3 regions of the Guyparkeria sp. SB14A genome follow, and region 1 is predicted to be linked to each of the others. Evidence: predicted binding sites of a transcription regulator. Region 1 holds the regulator's gene; each other region holds the start of a gene.
The links. Region 1 encodes sigma-54, which starts transcription at its own class of promoters, with help from an activator protein. Its sites were predicted from a motif close to TGGCANGNTNCNTGCTT; they were not measured.
Positions count from the first base shown of each region.

Region 2: flgF (flagellar basal-body rod protein FlgF) is a predicted target of sigma-54. The motif match lies at 1,372-1,388, and genes of this name have one in related genera.
Region 3: flgA (flagellar basal body P-ring formation chaperone FlgA) is a predicted target of sigma-54. The motif match lies at 983-999, and genes of this name have one in related genera.

Region 1 is NZ_SWAW01000008.1:55,485-57,754, forward strand. It holds gene FAZ79_RS05140 (RNA polymerase factor sigma-54) at 501-1,976, shown strand; gene raiA (ribosome-associated translation inhibitor RaiA) at 1,999-2,270, shown strand, end outside.
Region 2 is NZ_SWAW01000005.1:87,969-90,238, forward strand. It holds gene flgG (flagellar basal-body rod protein FlgG) at 1-546, opposite strand, end outside; gene flgF (flagellar basal-body rod protein FlgF) at 569-1,312, opposite strand; gene flgE (flagellar hook protein FlgE) at 1,489-2,270, opposite strand, start outside.
Region 3 is NZ_SWAW01000005.1:93,484-95,753, forward strand. It holds gene FAZ79_RS03710 (chemotaxis protein) at 1-746, opposite strand, end outside; gene flgA (flagellar basal body P-ring formation chaperone FlgA) at 1,050-1,814, shown strand; gene flgM (flagellar biosynthesis anti-sigma factor FlgM) at 2,008-2,270, shown strand, end outside.

The sequences.
Region 1 (2,270 bases):
TTACAAGGGCTGAACCGGATCGGCAGGACGCCGATCCGGCCGGCGCAAGCCGGCCCGAAGGGCGGGGTTCATGGACGAACCCCGCGACGCCGCAGATGGGCCCTTGAAGGCCCGCCCGGACGGGGCGCGCGGGATTTGCCCGCACTCGTCGTTGCCGTCCCTCGACGGGCAGCAAGCCCGTCTTCGGATCGGCGCCTCGATTGCGAACAAACCCGCGAGCCAGAGATGCCATCGAATCGTGCAGAGTTTCCCCAGGGAAACCCTGCACCGGACCATTCGTTCGAAATGGCGATCCGCTCGACCGACGAGCGGCGCGGCGGATCGGGCAAAACCGTTGGCACAGTGCGGTATCGATCGGCTAAACTCGACGCCATGCAAATTGCGTGCGCACGTCACCCTTACCCCCCGGCTCCGACCTGGCTTCCCGCCCGGTTTGCCGCTTCCACGATTCGTCCCCACCCTACCCTCGTTTTGACCCCCGGAGGCGCGACATGGCCGGCATGAAGGCAGGTCTCGAGCTTCGCCTGGGCCAGTCGCTGGCCATGACGCCGCAGTTGCAGCAGTCCATCCGCCTGCTGCAGCTCTCCACGCTGGAGCTGAGCCTGGAGATCCAGCAGGCGCTGGACAGCAACCCGCTCCTGGAAGTGGCCGAGGACGAGCGCGAGGAGGACGAGGCGACCGAGGCGACCACCGCCGAGGAACAGGACCCCGGCGCCCAGGCCGGCGAGGAACTGCTCGAGGATCGCAAGGACAAGTCGGCCGACGAGGACCTGGTGGTCGATTCTTCCTGGGACGACTACTACGAGTCCGACGGCAGCACCGCCCTGAGCGCCAGCGCCCCGGGCGAGGACTACGACCCCTTTGCCACGCAATCGACGGGTGAGGACAACCTCCGCGACCATCTGCTCAGCCAGGTCCATCTCGCCTCCCTCTCGGACACCGACCGTCGCATCGCCACCGCGCTGATCGAGTCGCTTGAGCCCTCCGGCTATCTCGAGGAACCGCTGGACGAGATCGTGGCCATGCTCGCCGAGGACCTGCCGGGAATCGACACCGAGGAGGTGGAGGCCACGCTCCATTACATTCAGCAGCTCGACCCGGTCGGGGTGGCGGCGCGATCGCTGGCCGAATGCCTGACCATCCAGATCGACCAGCATCACGCCGACGACCCGGCGGCCGACGATGCCCGCGCCCTGCTCCAGGACGACTGGCTCGAGGCCATCGCCCGGCGCGAGCTGCCGCAGGTGATCAAGGGGCTGGGTATCAGCCGCGAGCGGCTCGAGGCCGCCCTCCGCCTGATCCAGGTGCTCGATCCCCGCCCGGGGCTGTCGATCGGCGACACCGCCGCCGACTACATCAAGCCGGACGTGATCGTCACCCACCGCGAGGATGGCTGGCATGTCGACCTCAACCCCGAAATCGCCCCGCGCCTGCGCGTGAACCAGACCTACGCCAGCCTCATCGACCGCTCCAGCCGCGGCAAGGACGCGACCTACATCCGCAACCACCTCCAGGAGGCCCGCTGGTTCATCAAGAGCCTGAGGAGCCGCAACGAGTCGTTGCTGAACGTGGCGCGGGAGATCGTGCGGCGCCAGATCGAGTTCTTCGAGCAGGGCGAGATCGCGATGAAACCGCTGGTGCTGCGCGAGATCGCCGAGACACTCGAACTGCACGAATCGACGGTCAGCCGGGTCACCACCAACAAGTACATGCTCACCCCGCGGGGCGTGTTCGAATTCAAGTATTTCTTCTCCAGCCACGTCGGCACCAGTGACGGGGGCGAATGTTCGGCCACCGCCATCCGCGCCCGCATCAAGAAGCTCGTCGAGGAAGAAAATCCCAAGAAGCCCTTGAGCGACGCCAAGATTGCGACCATGCTTGGAGACGAGGGGATCGACGTCGCGCGACGCACGATCGCCAAGTACCGCGAGGCGATGGGAATTGCCTCGTCAACAGACCGCAAGCGACTGATATAACGCACTTATTAAGGAGCGGCACATGCAGATAGACATCACCGGTCATCACGTCGACGTCACCGAGGCACTCAAGGCCCACGTCCACGACAAGTTCACGCGCCTCGAGCGTCACTTCGACAAGCTGGTGGATATCCACGTCATCCTGACTATCGAGCGCAAGGAAGCCCAGAAGGCCGAGGCCAACCTCCATGTCAGCGGGCAGGACATGCACGCCGAGGCCGTCACCGACGACATGTATGCCTCCATCGACGCCATGATCAACAAGCTCGACCGGCAGATCGTCAAGCACAAGGA
Region 2 (2,270 bases), on a different contig from region 1:
CGGGTTGACGAAATCCGCCAGCTGGATGTTGCCCAGCTGAACCGGTTCGGCCTGGCCGGCCAGCTGCGCGCTGACCGTGCCGTCCGTGCCGATGGTGATGGACTGGGCCCCCTGCGGGACGTTGATCGCCGGCTCGACCGGCTGGCCGTTGGCCGTAACCAGCTGGCCGTCGCTGTTGAGCGAGAAGTCACCGTCTCGGGTGTAGGCGATGTTGCCGTCGGGCTGGAGCACCTGGAAGAAGCCGCGACCGTTGACGGCCATGTCCAGGGCGTTGTCCGTCTGCTGGATATTGCCCTGCGTGTGCTGCTTCTCGGTGGCCACCACGCGAACGCCCGTGCCGACGTTCAGGCCGGTGGGCACCTCGTCCTGCTGGTTGTTCGCCGCGCCGACCTGACGGTAGTTCTGGTAGATCAGGTCCTCGAACACCGCCCGGTCACGCTTGAACCCGGTGGTATTGACGTTGGCGAGGTTGTTGGAAATCACCGACATGCGCGTCTGCTGCGCGTCCAGGCCGGTCTTGGCGGTCCAAAGTGCGGGTGTGGTCATGGTGTCTCTCCCCTAAATCCAATTAACCGAGGCGCATCAGGCGGTCGGCGGCTTCGCCGTTCTCGTCCGCCGTGCGAATCATTCGGCTTTGTGTCTCGAACATGCGGCCGTACTCGATCATGTTGACCATGGCCTCGACGGCATTGACGTTGCTGCCCTCGAGCACGCCACTGGCGATCTGCACGGCGGCATCGGCCTGCGGCTCCTCGGCGCCCTCGCGCAGCGAGAACCGGCCGTCCGGAGCCTTCTGCAGGTCCGCCTGGTCGGGGTTGACCAGCCGGATCCGATCGACCATCGCCGGGGCGTTGGTCTGACCGCCCACCGGGATGATGCTGATGCTGCCGTCGGCGTGAATATCGATCTTCTCGGCCGGCGGGATCGCGATCGGCCCCTCGTTGCCCATCACCGGATCGCCTTGCCCGGTCTGCAACTGGCCGTTGGCCGTCAGATGAAGGTCACCGCGCCGTGTGTAGGCCACCCGGCCATCCGGGGCCTCCACGGCGATAAAGCCCTCGCCCTTGACGGCAATGTCGAGATCCCGACCGGTGGTCATCAGGGGACCAGGCGAGAAATCGGCACCCTTGCCTTGCGCCTCGGTGTAGGCGCGCGATGCCTGCCCCGGGCCGTAGACCGGCAGCGCGGCAAAGGCATCGATGTCGGCCTTGAAGCCCTGGGTGTTCACGTTCGCCAAATTATTGGCGTTGGTGGCCTGGGCCCGTAATGTCTGCGAGGCACCGCTCATGGCGATATAAGCCAGACGATCCATCACAACACCTCCACGATTCACGAATCACAAGCGGGGAAAATGCCCCGTTGCCATGGGTAATGCAGGAGGTGTGCCAAGAGAAGAAAACTGGCGAAAGATGGCGCAATTGAATCACTTGCGGACAAAAAAAGGGCGGCCCGCAGGCCGCCCGGTGGAACGGTCACTCGCCGAAAGGATCAGCGAATGCCGATGATGGTGTCGCTCAAGGTCTTGTTGGCCTCGATCGCCCGCGAGTTGGCCTGGAAGTTCCGCTGCGCGGTGATCAGGTTGACCAACTCAGACGTCAGGTCGACGTTGGATGCCTCGAGCGCGCCGCCCTGGATCGCACCGAAGGTGCCCGTACCGGCCTCGCCCGCCAGCGGCTCACCTGAGTCGATCGACTCGATCCACTGGTTGTCGCCCACCTGCTTCAGACCTTGTGGGTTACGGAAATCAACCAAGGCGACCTTGCCCAGCGGGATGGACTCGCCATTGGTGTAGCTTGCGCGGATCAGGCCATCGGTACCCACCGAGATGCCAGTCAGCTGGCCGGTTGTGTTGCCGTCGGCTGACTGGTCGGCAACGTTGAACGGACCATTGTATTGAGTCGAGTCGGTGCGGAAGGTCATGTCGATACTGAGATCCCCCGCACCGGTGCCCAAATTCGCACCGGTCTCGGTCACGGTGACCGGATTGGCACTGGCCGTGTCAAACGAACCATCCGTGTTGAACGTGACCGTCTGCTGGGTCATGTCCGCTACCGGCTGATCATCGATCTGGTAGTAGACATCCCATTCGTTGGGATTCCCCGTTTTCACGAAATAACTCGTCAGCGTGTGCGGATTCCCCAAAGAATCATAAATCCGCTGCGAGTTCGCCTGATTGTAGGAATCTGGGTCGTCAGGGTCGAAGGTAGTCACCGGAGGGGTTTCTGCCCCTGCAGGCAAGTTGAGGGACAGACTGCCTTCCGTAGTCGCCT
Region 3 (2,270 bases), on a different contig from region 1:
CCGTCCATGGTGGGCATCTCAATGTCGGAGACGACCATGGCCAGCCGCTCGAGCTGCTCGGGCTGCTTTTCCTTCCAGCGGCGCAGCGTGTCGATCGCCTCCTGCCCGTTCTTGGTCACGACGGACTTCAGGTGCATCTGCTCAAGCGTGCTTTCCACCTGCTTGCGCGCGACCACCGAGTCGTCGACCACCAGCACCAGGTCCGAGCCCTTGGCAATCTCGCCGTACTCGCCGATCACGTCGTCGGAGACGGTATCGGCCACGCCAACGACGCGCGCGAAGATCTGCTCGACGTCGATGATCTCGACCAGCTGCTTGTCGATTCGCGCCACGGCTGTGAGGAAATTGGAGTTGTTGGTCCCGCTCGGCGGGGTCAGCACTTCCTTCCAGGAGAGGTTGACGATCCGATCGACCGAGTGCACCAAAAAGCCCTGCACGGCACGGTTGTACTCGGTGATGATGACGAAGGCGTTTTCCACCTGCTCGTCGGTCATGCGGCCCTTGCCGATCGCCTCCGACAGATCGATGACGGTGATGGTATGGCCACGCACATCGGCGATCCCGCGAATCGAGCTGTCCGAATGCGGCACGTCGGTCAGCTTGGGGCAACGGATTACCTCGCGGACCTTGAAGACGTTGATCCCGAACCGCTGATCGTTACCGAGGCCGAACACCAGCAATTCCAACCGGTTGCGACCGGCGAGCTGGGTGCGGGAATCGACGGATGACATCACGTTGCTTTTCACGGCTAGTCCTGTCCTGGTGACGCGGAATGTGGCGGGAACACGATTGGTGTTCGTTATTAAACCGGCGTATCGGCGCGACGGGCGCAATCTTTAGCGTCTCATCGCATCCCTTCCCACAACGGCGCTGGCTATCGCCGCACCAATATTGAAAAGGGGTAAGGGCATGGTAGCGCAGTCGACCACCGGTTGCCCCACGCAACCGCCCGGGCCTCCGGACGCGCGCCGGTTCATACGGCTGGCATGGTAAGTGCTTGCTACGTCGATGCAAGGCAAACCACAGCCCGAGGACGTAACGGTTTACAGATGAGTCGTCTTAACTCACACATCAAAGCAACCCGCCACGCCCGCGCCGCCAACCGGATGAGCGGCATGCTGTTGTCCGCCCTGCTCCTATTGGCGCCGACACTGCTCCAGGCGGCGCCGGGCGAGCCGCCGGAGACCGTCCAGGCCCAGGTCGGCCAGGCCATGGACGCGTTCCTCGCGGCCCAGGGCAGCGGGAACGACCGCCTGACGCTGCGCGCCGGGCGCCTCGACCCGCGGCTGCGCCTGGGGGTGTGCGATCAGGCGCTGGAAATCAACGAGGGCCGCCCACTGAATCTCAATCGGGGACGCCAGACGGTGAAGGTCAGTTGCCACGGCTCCTCGCCCTGGCGCATCTACGTCCCGGTCGAACTCACCCGGCGACAGCAGGCCGTCGTCGCGGCCCGGCCGTTGTCTGCCGGCGACGTGCTATCTGCCGAGGACCTCGACCTCGCCACCGTGGACGCCAATCGCGCGCGTCGGCAGTACTACACCGACCCCGCGGAACTTATCGGCATGGTGGCCACCCAACCGCTACAATCGGGTCAATTGGTCACCGCCCACAACCTCGGCATCAATGCCGTGGTCGAACGCGGCGACATCGTCGCCATCCAGATCGGCCGGGGCGGTTTCGTGGTGGGCTCGACTGGCGAGGTGCAGGGTCGCGCTGGCGTCGGCCAGCGGGTGAAGGTGAAGAACACCGGCTCGGGCAAGGTGATCGAGACGGTCGTGATCGACAGCCGCACCGTCGAGGCGATCGGCGGCTGACGCCACACCCCGTCACGACGAACGGGAAACGTACGAACCTCGCCCCGCAGACGTATTTCAGTCGGGGCTAAAGTTTTCCGCCCACCGGCCGATGTTCAAGGGCGAAGGCGATTTTACGTTAACCTAGACGCCTGCCAGCCCGGCCCGTGCCGCGGCGCGGACACATCGTCCGAGACAGGAAGGATCAAGCATCATGGCAAACGAAATCAACGGCTTTGGCCCGCGCAACCTGGGCCCGAACGGGTCAGTGGACTCGTCCCGCGGCCGGACCGAGGCCAAGGGCGAGAGCCAGCGAGCCTCCGGCAGCGCGACGAACGGCATCAAGGAGGATGACGCCGTGACGCTCTCCAGTGGGGCCTCCCAGCTCCAGGAAATGGGCCGCGCGATGGCCGAATCCGCCCCCTTTGACCAGGCCAAGGTCGATCGGATCAAGGATCTGATCAGCCAGGGCGAATA